DNA from 3 places in the Mesorhizobium sp. PL10 genome. Region 2 is predicted to be linked to each of the others. Evidence: predicted binding sites of a transcription regulator. Region 2 holds the regulator's gene; each other region holds the start of a gene.
What was found. Region 2 encodes LexA, which represses DNA repair genes until DNA is damaged. Its sites were predicted from a motif close to TGTTCNNNNTGTGTTCNG; they were not measured.
Positions count from the first base shown of each region.

Region 1 (4,991 bases), on a different contig from region 2:
GTGCCGCCAAAATCAGCAATGAGCTCGATGAGGCCCGCAAGCTGCGCGACGAGGCCCAGCAGTTGCTCGGCCAATATCAGAAGAAGCGCAAGGAAGCCGAGCAGGAGGCCGCGGCAATCGTCGCCGCTGCCAAGCGCGAGGCAGAGATGCTTGCCGCCGAAGCGCACAAGAAAACCGAGGACTATGTCACCCGCCGCACGGCGCTTGCCGAGCAGAAGATCGGCCAGGCCGAGCGCGAGGCAGTCGCCGAGGTGCGCGCCAGCGCCGTCGACATCGCCGTGGAGGCCGCCCGCACGCTGCTTGCGGCCAAGGTCGACGCCAAGGCCGGCGCGGATTTTTTCAAGTCCGCGTTGCAGGATGTGAAGGCCAAGCTCAACTGAGCGATTGTTTCAGTCGCAGACATCAAGCCGCCCGGGCAACCTGGCAGCTTTTTTGTTGGGTGCTGACGAAGGGAGGCGCGGCGCAGGAACTGCCAATCTCCCCCTCGTGGGGGCCCCACAAGGGTGGAGATTAGCTCTCACTCCAGCCCGGCGAAACTCTCTTCCTCGGCCACCTCAACGCCGCCCAGCCGGAACGGCGCGAACGACGCCCGATGCAGTCTTGCCACCGGTCCATGCGCCTCAATTGCGGTACGATGGCGGACCGTGGCGTAGCCCATATGGACCTCGAACCCGTAACGCTCGTGGTGGCTGCCGCAGCCGCACATCATCCGGTCGCGCATCACCTTGGCGACGATCGACGCGGCGGCGATCGACTGGGAGCGCTGGTCGCCCTTGACCAAGGCGCGGCCCTCGCAGAGGAGACCCGGCGGCACGTCGCGGCCGTCGGCCAGCGCCAGCTTCGCCTGGATGGGCAGGCCGGCCAGGGCGCGGCGCATCGCCTCCAGGCTGGCCTTGAGGATATTGCTGCCGTCAATGCCTTCGGCGCTCACCGAGGCCATCGACACGCCGAGCGCGGAGCCGAGGATTTTCAGGAACAGCGCCTCGCGCTGCAAATGGTTGAGCCGTTTGGAATCGTCGAGCCCGTCGGGAATGTTGGCGGGGTCGAGGATCACCGCTGCCGCAACCACAGGCCCGGCTAGCGGACCGCGGCCGGCCTCGTCCATGCCCGCCACCGGCCACAGGCCCTCAGCCATCGCCTTCGTCTCGAAGGAGAAGTCGGGCTTCTCGACGATTTCGAAAAGAAGCGGAGAATCGGAACGCGCGCGAGCCATGTTGCGGCGAGGTTCGCATCGGCTCCGATTCTCCGCAAGTCCCTCCAGGGTCGAATGGGGCAAGACCGGGAGGGCACCGTCTGCAGGCCGGGGGACAGGCCGGACGGGATTCTTGTTTCCTGCCCGGCCGAAGACGGCAGGCAGGAGAAGTATCTTCAGAGCAGCATCAGCTGCTCTGTCGCATTGGCGGCGGCGACGAACTGGTCGGTCCTCAGCGTCCGCCGTTCGGCGTTAAGGCCGAGCCGCTTGGCGGTGATCTCGAAGCGTCGGCCGATCTGCCAGGCATAGGGTCCGGCGCCTTTCATGCGCTTGCCCCATTCCGAATCGTAATCCTTGCCGTCGCGCATCGACCGGATCAGCGACATCACATGCCGGTAGCGGTCAGGATAGTGGCGCAGCAGCCAGTCCTTGAAGATCGGCGCCACCTCGAGCGGCAGGCGCAGGATGACATAACCGGCTTCGCGGGCGCCGGCGGCGCGGGCCGAATCGAGGATGCGCTCCATTTCTTGGTCGGTCAGGCCGGGGATGATCGGCGCCACCATCACCGAGGCCGGAATGCCTGCATCCGAAAGTTGCCTTATTGCCTCAAGCCGCTTGGTCGGTGTCGATGCGCGCGGCTCCATGGTACGCGCCAGCATGCGGTCCATCGTCGTCACCGACAGCGCCACCTTGGCCAGGCCCCGTTCGGCCATGCGCGACAAGATGTCGATGTCGCGCGTCACCAGATGGGATTTGGTGACGATGCCGACCGGATGGCCGCGCGCCTCAAGCACTTCGAGAATCTCACGCATGATCCGATACTGCTTTTCGATCGGCTGGTAGGGATCGGTATTGGTGCCGATGGCAATGGTGCGCGGCTGGTAGCCGTCCTTCGACAGTTCCTTGTCGAGCAGCCGCGCCGCATCCGGCTTGGCAAACAGCTTCGATTCGAAATCCAGTCCCGGCGACAGGCCCATGAAGGAATGCGTAGGCCGGGCGAAACAATAGACGCAGCCGTGCTCGCAGCCGCGATAGGGGTTGATCGACCGGTCGAAGGAGATGTCGGGCGATTCGTTGCGGGTGATGATGATGCGCGGCTTCTCGACCTGCACCTCGGTCTTGAACGGCGGCAGCTCCTCCAGCGAATTCCAGCCATCGTCGAACACATGCCGGCTGACGGGTTCGAACCGGCCGGACGGGTTGATCCCGGCAGAACGGCCGCGGTTGCGGTCCGGACGGACGCGCATGCCGCTCTGTTCGATCATCGCATTGGCCATCTCGGCTCGTCCTGCTCCGAAGGCTGCAATGTCCGCACGCACGATATGTTCCATTTTCGCCCTCTCCCAGGGACTGTCGGCCGGCTGTCGAATCGTTCTGTTCATGAAAATAATCCTATTTTGCCGACGAGAACAAAGCAAGAACTTTTTTGCCGCGCGATGCCAAACTGGCGCTCCGCGAGGCTTTCCGCTATTGCGCTGAAATGCTCAGCGTTCTCATCGAAACCCATGATGACGAAGAGGGCCTTGCCCGCACGCTCGCCTCGCTGATCGGCGGCGCGGTCGAGGGCGTGGTGCGCGACGTCATCGTCTGCGACACCGGCTCGACCGACCAGACGCAACGGGTCGCCGATCATGCCGGTTGCCACTTCGTCGCCGGCGGCATCGCTGCCGGGATCAGGCAGGCGAAAGGCGACTGGCTGCTGTTGCTGGAACCCGGCGCACGGCTTGTCGAGGGCTGGATCGACGACGTTGTCGCTCACACGGCGCGGCAAACCATGCCGGCGCGCTTTTCCCGCGCCCGGGGCAGCCGCAGGCCGTTCCTGGCACGGATGCTCCAGGGAAACCGGGCGCTGGCCGAAGGACTGGTCATCAGCAAGCGGCAGGCGACGTCCCTGTCGAAGAACGCGCGCAGCGCCGAAGCCCTCGCGCACGGCCTTGCCACCAGGCGGCTCGACGCCGAGATCTGGGTGGCTCCGGCCAAGTGATGTCTTGTCCTCCCGCGTCGGCAGGCGAGAGCGATGTCAAAACTTGTTACTTTAGCTCGTCGTTATTGTGCATTGCACAAAAGTTGACGCGGGGATAACATTCCCCTGATGCGGGACATTTGGGTTTGGGTAATGCTTGGGCGGTGAGCAGCCGACATTTCGTCGGTGCCGCGCTCATAACCGAGGACCCCAATGAACCTTTCGACGCCTGACAAATCCGGCACCGCCAGCCTCGAGGCCATTGCCCGCAATGGCAGCCTGTTCCGCCGCATCGCCGCGCGCATCCCGACCTATCTGTCCGATCTGCGCGAGAACCCGGCCTGGCTGCCGATGTTCATGCTGGCCCGCACCATGCCGGGGCGGCGCCTGCACTGGCTGGGCGCCAAAGCCACCCGCCCGGCGCAAAATACCGGGGCTACGATGTTCAGGGGCGTCGACCTCAATTCGGTCGTCGAGGCGCTCCGGTCCGACGGGCTGTTTTCCGGTCTGGTCCTGCCGCAGGCTGTCCACGAAGAGATCACCAGTTTCGCGCAAAGCACGCCGTGCTTCGGCAATTTCGACCGCCGGCTCGAATTCATGCCCGGGGATCATGCCGAGGCCGAGAAGCGTTTCGGCCGCTCCCTGCTCAGTGGCCATTATTTCGAGCGCATCCTCGGCTGCAACGCGGCACTCGCCATCCAGAACGATCCGCTGCTGCTCGACATCGCCCAGCACTATCTGGGCGGGCAGGCAAAGCTGATCACGACGCGCGTCTGGTGGAGTTTTCCGACCGGCGAGGCCTCCGATGCCGACAAGAACCTCGCCTCGCTCGGCAAATACCATTTCGATCTCGACGATTGGCGAATGCTGAAATTTTTCTTCTATCTGAAACCCTGCGATGCCGGCACCGGCCCGCATGTCTATGTCAAAGGCAGCCACAGGCGACGCAGCCTCAAGCACCAGCTGACGCTGCTCGTCGGCCATTCGGCGCAAGAGGTGCTCAAGGTCTATGGCGACGACAGCCCGGTCACGTTGACCGGCGAGGCAGGTCTCGGCTTTGTCGAAGATCCGTTCGGCTTCCATATGGGCACCGTGCCGTCACGCACGCCGCGGCTGATGATGGAAGTCGGCTTCGGCGTGTCGCCGCCCTCGCGCCGCCGCTTCCACGGCGAACCGGTCATCCGCTGATCAGGATCTCGACCGGCATCCAACGCGCCTGCCGCCGGGCCATGCGGCCCTCGCGGCTCTCGGCATCGTAATCCATGGCGACCGGCTCGCCGCTGAACCGCGGCCGGTCGTCCAATGCGTTGACGATGACGATCGCCCTCGGGTCGCCGCCATCGGTGGTCACCGCCGCGACATAGACGCCGCAGTCCCGGCAGATGAGATAGTCGGCGGTGCGCAATCCGAACCGGTATCGGTGCAACCGCGCCTCGTCCTCGACCGTGACGATCAACCGACCCTGCGGATCGGCGGCAGCGCGCGAGCCATGCCGGACGCAGAACGCGCATTGGCAGGCGCGGATCTCCATCTGCGATGGCTCGATCCCGGTTTCAAACGTCAGGTGGATGTTGCCACAATGGCAGCCGCCCGTGTACGCGCTCATCGTATTCCGCCTTGAAGACCCGGCGACAGATTACCCTCCTGGCAGCCTGCAGGAAATGACCCTTCGAAGGTCCAGGCGTCATTCGGCTTGAGATAGGCGGCGTGCGACCGGCACTTTGCCTTGGTTTACGAGCCGGCCTTGCCGCGCTTGAGATGCTCGTCCAGGCGGGGCATGATCTCGACGAAGTTGCAGGGCATGTGGCGATAGTCGAGCTGCGGCTTCAAAATGCC
Region 1 covers NZ_JBSKBR010000002.1:279,195-284,185, forward strand. Annotated here, with positions in the region: gene ACWGTO_RS04890 (F0F1 ATP synthase subunit B) at 1-380, shown strand, start outside; gene ACWGTO_RS04895 (ribonuclease HII) at 518-1,213, opposite strand; gene ACWGTO_RS04900 (PA0069 family radical SAM protein) at 1,369-2,523, opposite strand; gene ACWGTO_RS04905 (glycosyltransferase) at 2,673-3,176, shown strand; gene ACWGTO_RS04910 (hypothetical protein) at 3,369-4,343, shown strand; gene ACWGTO_RS04915 (GFA family protein) at 4,333-4,761, opposite strand; gene moaB (molybdenum cofactor biosynthesis protein B) at 4,887-4,991, opposite strand, start outside.
Region 1: the regulator LexA is predicted to act here: its motif matches at 2,598-2,615, upstream of ACWGTO_RS04900 (PA0069 family radical SAM protein).

Region 2 (4,991 bases):
CGCGCATCGCCTCGAGCTCTGCAGGCGTCTCGTAGGCGTAATAAGCCTTGCCCAGACGCACCAGTTCCTCGGCCACCTCGCGGTGGCGCGGCGCGCGCTCGTACTGTGAGACGGCCTCGCCATCCCAGGAAAGGCCAAGCCAGGTCAACCCATCCAGAATGGCTTGGGTTGCCGCGGCGCTGGAGCGTTCGCGGTCGGTGTCCTCGATGCGCAGCGCCATCGTGCCGCCGGTGTGCTTGGCGTAGAGCCAGTTGAACAGCGCCGTGCGCGCACCACCGATATGCAGGTAGCCGGTGGGCGAGGGGGCAAAACGGGTGACGACCTTGTCGGGCATGGAACTCTCGGAAAGGGCTGGAAAGCAGGGCATGATCGCGCGGACTTTCGCGCTTTGCGCGTTCATGTAGCATAGGAGGTCTGGGGCGCAAGGGGCAGACCCGATGGCTGGACGTAGCTGGGGCGCGAGGGAAGGCGAGGGCGCTGAAGCAAGCGTCAGCGAACGCTCTCTGTTTGCCGATACTCCCTATGCCGAGCCGATGCCCGTCGCGTTGCCCGAGACGCGACCTGGCGTCCGGCCCTTGTCTCCGGATGACGCGCCATCAGCGCCTGTCGCCGTGCCTGGAACTGGCGTCCGTCTGGGCAGACTGCTCCGCCGTCCGTCATGGCCCGCAATCCGCCGCAGCGTTGCGGTGGCCGCCGGCACGGAACTCGACCGTGGCGTTGCCTTCCTGCTGGTGCCGGTCTTCCTGGCGGCCGGGGTCATTGTCTATTTCTCGCTGGCCAGCGAGCCAGGCTTTGCCCAGCCAATCGCCATTGTGGCGTTGGCGACATACTGTGCTGTCGCCACGCGATCCTGGCAAAGGACGCATCTGTGCTGCATGGCTACGATGCTATGCGCGTTGGGCGTGGTTGCCGCCAAGGTCGAGACCTGGCGCGCCGGAACGCAGATGCTGGGCTCCGAGATCCAGACACGGTTGACCGGGCGCGTTGTCAGTCTTGAAGACATGGAGAACGGCCGCGTCAGGCTGACGCTCGACGTGATTTCCACCGCTCACCCCAAGCTGCGCTACGCGCCGGAGCGGGTCAGGCTCTCGGCGCGTAGGATTCCGTCCGATATGACGGCAGGCTCCCTGGTGACCGGCTATGCCAGGCTGTTGCCGCCGACGGGTCCGGTGCGGCCTGAGAGCTACGATTTCTCCTTCGACAGCTATTTCAGCGGCATCGGCGGCAGCGGCTTCTTTCTCGGCAATCCCAAAACCATCGCCGCGCAGGAACCGCCGCGACTGACTGCACGGCTCTCTTCCGCGATTGAGAATGCGCGCGAAAACATTGCCGATCATATCAGGGGCAAGATCGGCGGGGCCGAAGGCGAGATTGCCGCAGCGCTCATTGTCGGCGTGCGCGCCGGCATTCCGGACGAGGTCAACGAAGCGATGCGGCGCACCGGCATCTACCACATCATCTCCATTTCGGGTCTGCACATGGCGCTGGTCGCCGGCACCATCATGGCGTTGCTGCGTGGCGCCTTCGCACTGTTTCCCGATTTCTCCTCGCGCCGGCCGGTGAAGAAATATGCGGCCGCCGTGGCACTCGTCTCGATCGCCGCCTATCTCGTCATTTCAGGCATCGTGGTCGCCGCAGAGCGCAGCTTCATCATGCTGGCGGTGATGCTCATCGCAGTGCTGTTCGATCGTGCCGCGCTCACCATGCGCAACCTGGCAATCTCGGCCATCGCCGTCATCCTGGTGTCGCCGCATGAGGTTGTCGGCCCGAGCTTTCAGATGTCGTTTGCCGCCACCGCCGCCCTTGTCGGCGCCTATGCCGGCTGGGCCGACTACCGCGCCGACAAAGTGAGAACGCCGCCGGCAAAGCGCTCCCTTGTCGGTTTTCTGTCGCAAAGATTCTTGGCTGGCATGGGCGGCCTCGCCATGACCTCGATCATTGCCGGCAGCGCCACGTTGCTGTTCGCGATCTGGCATTTCCAGCGCGTGTCGCCGCTCAGTCTGCTCGCCAATCTCATTGTGATGCCGATCGTATCGCTGGTTGTCATGCCATTCGGAGTGCTCAGTGCGCTGGCCATGCCGTTCGGCGCGGACGGGCCATTCCTCTATGTGATGGGCAAGGGCCTGACGGCAATGATCGCGATCTCTGCCTGGATCTCCGAGCGTTCGCCGCTCGATGCCGTCGGCCTGATCTCCATCCAGTCCGTGTTGCTGGCAACGGTCGCACTGGTCATCGCAACCATGGCCACAACCTGGCTGAGGCTGGCGGCCGTACCTTTCGCGCTGGCTGGTCTGTTGACGGTGCCGCAGGTGCACACGCCCGATGTGCTCATTTCCGAGGATGCGCATCTGGTGGCTGTGCCGATCGGTGGCGGCGAGCTCGCTCTCAACCGGGACCGCGCAAACGAATTCACCACCGACAACTGGAAACGGGCGCTGATGGCCGAGACCATCATTCAGCCCGAGACATTTGAGACGGGAGACAGGCGGTTCGATCTCGATCCGCTCGACCTGCCGCCCGGCTCACCCTTCTACTGCACAGGCGATCTCTGCATTGCCCGGCACCCGTCCGGAGCCATTGTCGCGCTTGCAAAAGACCGCAAAACAGCCCGGCCAGCCTGCGCTTTCGCGAGCCTGATCGTCATCGACGACGCCACCGCCTACAATCCGTGCCGCGACCCGTTGGTTCTGGTCGTGACCAAGAAGCAGCTTGCCCGCGATGGTAGTGCCGCCGTCTTCTTCGATCCGCAATCGGCCGCGACAGCCCCAACCATTCGCTTCGCCGTCGACAAACCCTACCGTCCCTGGCACGAGCAACGCCACTTCTCACGCGAAGCACGCGGCCTGCCGCCTTACAAGCAGCGCGAAAAGTACAAACCTAAACCGGCTCAGTAACGCCTGATCAGCCCGACCAGTTTGCCCTGCACCTTGACCCGATCCGGTCCGAAGATGCGGGTCTCATAGGCCGGATTGGCGGCTTCCAGCGCGATCGAGGCGCCCTTGCGGCGAAAGCGTTTCAGTGTCGCTTCCTCGTCGTCGACCAGCGCCACGATGATCTCGCCGGGGCTGGCGGTGTCGGCATTGCGGATGATGACGGTGTCGCCGTCGAAAATGCCGGCCTCGATCATCGAGTCGCCCTTGACCTCGAGCGCGTAGTGTTCGCCGCCCATGATCATGTCGGGCGGCACCGAGATCGAATGCGTCTGGTGCTGGATGGCGTCGATCGGCACACCGGCGGCGATCCGGCCCATAACCGGGATCGACACCGCCGAAACCGCGTCGTCATTGCCGGCAGACATCGAACGCGAGGGCGAGGCCGGCTTGATCTGGCGGCCGAGACCCCCCTGGTTCTGACCGAGGCTGCCCTGGATAACGCTTGGTGAGAACTTTTTCGCCGCATTGAGGCCGGGTGCAATCGAGTCTGGCAGCCGCAGCACTTCCAGCGCGCGCGCCCGGTTCGGCAGCCGGCGAATGAAACCGCGCTCCTCCAGCGCCGTGATCAGGCGGTGAATGCCGGACTTGGAAGCGAGATCGAGCGCCTCCTTCATCTCGTCGAAAGACGGCGGGATTCCGCTCTCCTTCAGGCGTTCATGAATGAACATCAGGAGTTCATGTTGTTTGCGCGTCAGCATCGCGGCCCCCCACGGGTTCTGAAACCAGAATCAGAAAAAACAAACCCAGAACAAACACTATCTGTTCCAGTTGTGTTCCGCAACCTTTTAAAGTTTAATGAATGTGTTGACGTTTTGTTCAGCGTAACATCAGCACGCTGCAGGCGGCGCCCGCGGCGGCGGCTGGAGCGAAGGGCTCGCGCACGATCAAGCCGTTGGCGTCGGCCAGCATTCGCAGCATCGACGAATCCTGGATGCCGAACGGCGTTGCGACAAGTGCGCCGGCTTCTTCCGTGATCACGGCGCGCACGTAGTCCTGCCTGAGATCGTTGGCCGGCATCGCGGCGCCGAGCTGCGCCTGCCGCATATCCTGCCGATGGGCGCGGCCACCCAGCTGCGCCAAAAGCGGTTTCAGGAACAGTTGCGAGCAGACCAGGCTCGCCACCGGGTTGCCGGGCAGGCCGATGCATCTGATGTCGCCGAGACGCCCGAACATCAGCGGCTTGCCCGGGCGCATGGCAAGCTTCCAGAAATCGAGCTTCATGCCTTCGCCGGTAAGCACGTCGTGCACAAGGTCGTGGTCGCCGACCGAAGCTCCGCCGAGCGTGACGATGACGTCGGCCTTTGCCGCGACTGCCTTCTGCACCAGTGCTGCAATCGCCTCCCTACGGTCGGCCGCGATACCGAGATCGAGAGCGCGCGCGCCGACCGATTGCGCGGCGGCCGCGACGCCATAGGCGTTGGACGAGATGATCTGGTCGGGGCCAAGCGCGCTGCCCGGCGGCAGCAACTCGTCGCCGGTGGCGATGATGGCGACTAGCGGCCGTTGCACCACATTCACCATCGGATGGTTGGCCGATGCCGCCAGCGAAAGTGCGGCCGGATCGAGCACGCGGCCTTTCTCCAGCAGGACGTCACCTTGCGCAAAATCCAACCCGCGGCGGCGGATGTTGCGTTCCTTTGCCGTCGGCTCGGTGACCTCGACCTGGCCACCGCCGAGATCCCTGACATTTTCCTGGATGACGATGGTGTCTGCGCCTTCAGGCAGCGGCGCGCCCGTGAAGATGCGCACGGCCTCACCCTTGCCGACAGTGCCGTCAAAGCCGCGCCCGGCAGGCGCCATTCCGATTACAGAAAGCCGCGCCGGGGCGGATGCCACATCCTGCGCCCGGGCCGCATAGCCGTCCATGGCGGACGCGTTGAAAGGCGGCTGGGTGCGCAGCGCTACGACTGACTCCGCCAGCACCCGGCCGGCCGCATCCGCCAGCGCGACGCTTTCACCCCGCAGCGCCGCAGCGCCGTCGAGGAGGCGTTGAAGCGCCTCGGCGACCGGAACCAGCGCCATTTACGAACCCGCCTTGTAGTCGCCGGACTTGCCGCC
Region 2 covers NZ_JBSKBR010000006.1:84,811-89,801, forward strand. Annotated here, with positions in the region: gene gltX (glutamate--tRNA ligase) at 1-334, opposite strand, end outside; gene ACWGTO_RS11775 (ComEC/Rec2 family competence protein) at 438-2,894, shown strand; gene lexA (transcriptional repressor LexA) at 2,888-3,631, opposite strand; gene ACWGTO_RS11785 (molybdopterin molybdotransferase MoeA) at 3,750-4,955, opposite strand; gene moaC (cyclic pyranopterin monophosphate synthase MoaC) at 4,956-4,991, opposite strand, start outside.

Region 3 (4,991 bases), on a different contig from region 2:
AAGGTGCGCACCGACCTGTCGGAAATGGACGTGATCCTGCTGCGGCAGGACCCGCCCTTCGACATGAACTACATCACCACCACGCACATCCTCGAGCGCATCCACCCGAAGACACTGGTCGTCAACGACCCGGCCTGGGTGCGCAACAGCCCGGAAAAGATCTTCGTCACCGAATTCCCCGACCTGATGCCGGAAACGCTGATCACCAAGGACCCGCAGGAGGTCGCGGCCTTCCGCAAGGCGTTCGGCGACATCATCGTCAAGCCGCTCTACGGCAATGGCGGCGCTGGCATCTTCCATCTCAAGGAGGACGATCGCAACCTTGCCTCGCTGCTCGAAATGTTCGCCCAGCTGTCGCGCGAACCCTATATCGTGCAGCGTTATCTCAAGGACGTGCGCAAGGGCGACAAGCGCATCATCCTGATCGACGGCGAGGCGGTGGGCGCCATCAACCGTGTGCCGGCCGACCACGATTCGCGCTCCAACATGCATGTCGGCGGCCGCGCCGAAAAGACCGAGCTGACGAAACGCGAGCGCGAAATCTGCGAGCGCATCGGGCCGTCGCTGAGGGAACGCGGCTTCATCCTCGTCGGCATAGACGTGATCGGCGACTACATGACCGAGATCAACGTGACCTCGCCCACCGGCGTGCGCGAAGTGCAGCGCTTTGGCGGCGCCGACATCGCGAGCCTGTTCTGGGATGCCGTCGAGGGGAAGAGGCGCTAGAGCGCTTCACGGAAACGGCGAACCGCTCTATCTCTTTGCTTTCACCCAATTCCTGAGGGAATCGTTTCCCCTTTGCTCTAGACCAGGATGAAGTCGTCCGCGGTGAGCAAGGTGCCAGGGTCGACGGCGGCGAACTTGACGGCCGCCGCGCCACCCACCCCGTCCACATCGAACAGCAGGTCGCCGGTCACGTCGTTGTAAAGGATGTGGTCGCTGTCATCGATGGCTGCGCTACCGACCGCGAAGGCCGAAGCGAAAAGCGGGCCGGCCTGCAGCCCGACAAACACGGAACTGTCGAGCCGGATCACATCATCTTGCGCATTGAAGTCTTCGATCCAGTCGCGGTTCGCCAGTCCAAAGGTGTCGAACGCGAAGACATCCCTGCCCTCGCCGCCGGCCAGCCGGTCGCCGCCGGCACCGCCATTGAGGATGTCATCGCCAGCGCCGCCCCGTAGCTCGTCGGAACCAGCGCCGCCGTCGAGGTTGTCGTCGCCTTCATCGCCGCGGAGGCCGTCCGTGCCCGCACCGCCGCTTATGACGTCATTGCCGGCGCCGCCCTTCAGCCAATCCGTGCCCGCGCCGCCGATGAGGGTGTCGGAACCAGCGCCGCCGAACAGCTGGTCGTGGCCGGCGCCGCCGTCGAGCGTATCGTTGAAGGCGGTGCCGGTGACGCGATCGCCGCCGTCCAGCGCGGCGACGAGCACGGCACTGTCGTTGCCTGCATAGCTCACAGTGTTGGTGGCGTCGTCAAGCGCGATGGACCCGGCCGGTGGCGTGACCGTGACCGTAATCGTCACCACATTGCTGTTGCCCTGGCCGTCCGTGGCGTAAACTTCAAAGCTGTCGGTGCCGACGAAGCCGGCCTCGGGTGTGTAGTCGAACAGATTGCCGTTCAGAAAGTCGGCATGATGGTGCAGGCTGGCGCCCACGTGACCTTGGTGAAACGGATAGTAGTTGCCGTCGAATCGCGTGCTCTGCTCAAGGGCGCCGTGGTCCGGCCCATCGACGACGACGAAGCTCAAGAGATCGTAGTCGGCATCCGCCGCGCTGAACTTGATATCGTCGAGAGATTGCCCCTGCGAAACCGAGACATCCAGATCGGCGGCCGTCGGCGCATGGTTGACGAAGGTGTCGGGCTGAAGCGCGCCGCCGTCCAGGATGATCTGGTGCTGGCCGTATTGGGTGTTTTCGCCGCCGAAATATTCGTTCGCCCCGATCCATGTCACGGCGATGGTGTCGGGGCTGTCGGCGTTGACCGAGACGATCCGGGCCGACAGGTAGGCCGCCTGGTCGGACAAGGTGCGGAGAAGATTGCCTTCATTGTCGAAGACCTGCGTTTCCACCGTCGTCCAGGTCTCGGTCCGGCCCTCATTGGTGAAGCTGGTGATGGTGAAGAAGCCGTCGAAGACATCGACCGAAGCCACGTCGATGCCACCGAACGGGAAATCCGGCTTTGCCCCTATCGGTCCGATCACGTCACCGTCGGTTTCCGTGATGCTGAAAAGCACCGCGTCGGGGCTCGGGTTGGGATTGTCGGGTTCTTCCCATACAGTGAGCACACTGCCATTGCTTAAGGTCGGCATCCTGTTGTCCTCGCTTTTGCGCTTGAACGCGCTGCGGATGTCCCCCGATCCCAACCATACCATAGTATGCGAGTCGGATCGGTGACACCAATCGCGCCGCCTTTGCAGTTAATTCTGTCTCGGGCGGAGGCAGGCGTCGGCATCTATGGTGCCGGAAGCACGGCGGACCGTATGTTCCCGTAATGTTCTTGCCTTGGCCTGAAATCTATGGTTGTCTTGGGCCGACGTCGCGGGCGGCTTGATCCACAATGGCCCGAGCGAGCCTGCATTGGGGCAGATCAAAATGGTGGCGCGGGTTCGCACGGTTGCTTTCCAGGGCATCGAGGCCGTTCCGGTCGATGTCCAGGTGATGATCGCGCCGGGCAAGGTCGGCATGCAGATCGTCGGCCTGGCCGACAAGGCGGTGGCCGAAAGCCGCGAGCGCGTGCAGGCGGCGCTCCATGCGTCGGGCCTGTCGATGCCGTCGAAGAAGGTGACCGTCAACCTTGCGCCTGCCGATTTGCCCAAAGAAGGCAGCCATTACGATCTGCCGATCGCGCTTGGCCTGATGGCCGCACTCGGCGCCATTCCGGGCGACATGCTGGCCTCCTATGTCGTGCTCGGCGAATTGTCGCTCGACGGCACCATTGCCGCGGTCGCCGGCGCGCTGCCGGCTGCGATCGGCGCCAATGCCGAGGGAAAGGGACTGATCTGCCCATTCGGCTGCGGGCCGGAAGCGGCCTGGGCGGGCAAGGATTTCGACATATTGGCGCCGCGCAGCCTGATTGCCATCGCCAATCATTTTCGCGGCACGCAGGTGCTGTCGCGACCCGAACCCGGCATTCATGTCTCGGCGCGCGACCTGCCCGACCTCTGCGACATCAAGGGCCAGGAGAGCGCCAAGCGAGCGCTGGAGGTGGCGGCAGCCGGCGGCCACAATCTAATGATGGTCGGGCCTCCGGGTTCAGGAAAATCGATGCTGGCGCAAAGGCTGCCGTCGATCCTGCCGCCGCTGGCGCCCAAGGAATTGCTCGAAGTCTCGATGATCGCCTCGGTGGCCGGCGAGCTCGGCGAAGGCAAGCTGACCGACCGGCGGCCGTTCCGCGCTCCGCACCATTCGGCATCGATGGCGGCGATGGTCGGCGGCGGCTTGCGGGTGCGGCCGGGCGAGGTCTCGCTCGCCCATCACGGCGTGCTGTTCCTCGACGAATTCCCCGAATTCTCGCCGCAGACGCTGGATGCGCTGCGCCAGCCGCTGGAGACCGGCGACTGCATGATCGCGCGCGCCAACCACCGCGTTACTTATCCGGCGCGCATCCAGCTGGTGGCGGCGATGAACCCGTGCCGCTGCGGCATGGCCGGCGAACCGGGCTATCGCTGCCTGCGCGGCGAGCGTTGCCGCACCGACTACCAGGCGCGCATCTCAGGCCCGCTGCTCGACCGTATCGATCTGAGGATCGAGGTGCCGGCGGTCTCGGCCGCCGATCTGATCCGCCCGGACCGGGCGGAGAAAAGTGCTGCCGTCGCGCAGCGCGTGGCCCGCGCCCGCACCATCCAGCGCGAACGCTTCGAACGGCTTGGCGTCACCAGCGCCACCACCAACGCGCATTGCTCGCCAGCAATCATCGAAGACATTGCCGTGCCGGACGCCGCCGGCCTGTCGCTGCTGAAGGACGCCAGCGAGAAGCTCGGCTTTTCGGCGCGGGCCTATCACCGCGTGCTGAAAGTGGCGCGCACACTCGCCGACCTCGACGCCAGCGAAACCGTCGGCCGCATTCATCTGGCGGAAGCGATTTCCTACCGCATGATGTCGGAGCGAGTGGCGCAGGCGGCATAGGTGATCTCACCCACAAGGGCGGAGATCAGCGGTCCTGCTTCGCCTTCAGCTCCAGCCTCCGCGCATGCAGCACCGGCTCGGTGTATCCGTTCGGCTGCTCCCGGCCCTTGAAGACCAGGTCGCAGGCGGCCTGGAAGGCGATGGAACTGTCGAAGTCGGCGGCCATCGGGAAGTAGAGCGGGTCGCCGACATTCTGCAGGTCGACTGTCGCCGCCATGCGGCGCAGCGAATCCATCACCTGAATCTCGGAGCAAACCTTGTGGTGCAGCCAGTTGGCGATGTGCTGCGAGGAGATGCGCAGCGTGGCGCGGTCCTCCATCAGGCCGACATCGTTGATGTCAGGCACTTTCGAGCAGCCGACGCCCTGGTCGATCCAGCGCACGACATAGCCCAGAATGCCTTGCGCGTTGTTGTCGAGCTCGCGTTGGATCTCGTCGGGCGTCCAGTTCGGCCGCACCGCCACCGGCACGGACAGAATGTCGTCGAGCTTCGCCTTCGGCCGGCTCTTCAATGCCGCCTGCACGGCATGGACATCGACCTTGTGATAGTGCGTGGCGTGCAGCGTCGCCGCGGTTGGCGACGGCACCCAGGCGGTGTTGGCGCCTGCCTTGGGATGCGCGATCTTCTGTTCCAGCATCGCCGCCATCAGGTCCGGCATCGCCCACATGCCCTTGCCGATCTGGGCGTGGCCGGCCAGCCCGCATTCCAAGCCCGTATCGACATTCCACGCCTCATAGGCGGAAATCCAGGCGGCCTGCTTCATGTCGCCTTTGCGGATCATCGGCCCGGCTTCCATCGAGGTGTGGATCTCGTCGCCGGTGCGGTCGAGGAAGCCGGTGTTGATGAACACGACGCGCTCCTTCGCC
Region 3 covers NZ_JBSKBR010000007.1:261,667-266,657, forward strand. Annotated here, with positions in the region: gene gshB (glutathione synthase) at 1-726, shown strand, start outside; gene ACWGTO_RS14325 (Ig-like domain-containing protein) at 804-2,309, opposite strand; gene ACWGTO_RS14330 (YifB family Mg chelatase-like AAA ATPase) at 2,593-4,125, shown strand; gene ACWGTO_RS14335 (malate synthase G) at 4,151-4,991, opposite strand, start outside.
Region 3: the regulator LexA is predicted to act here: its motif matches at 2,482-2,499, upstream of ACWGTO_RS14330 (YifB family Mg chelatase-like AAA ATPase).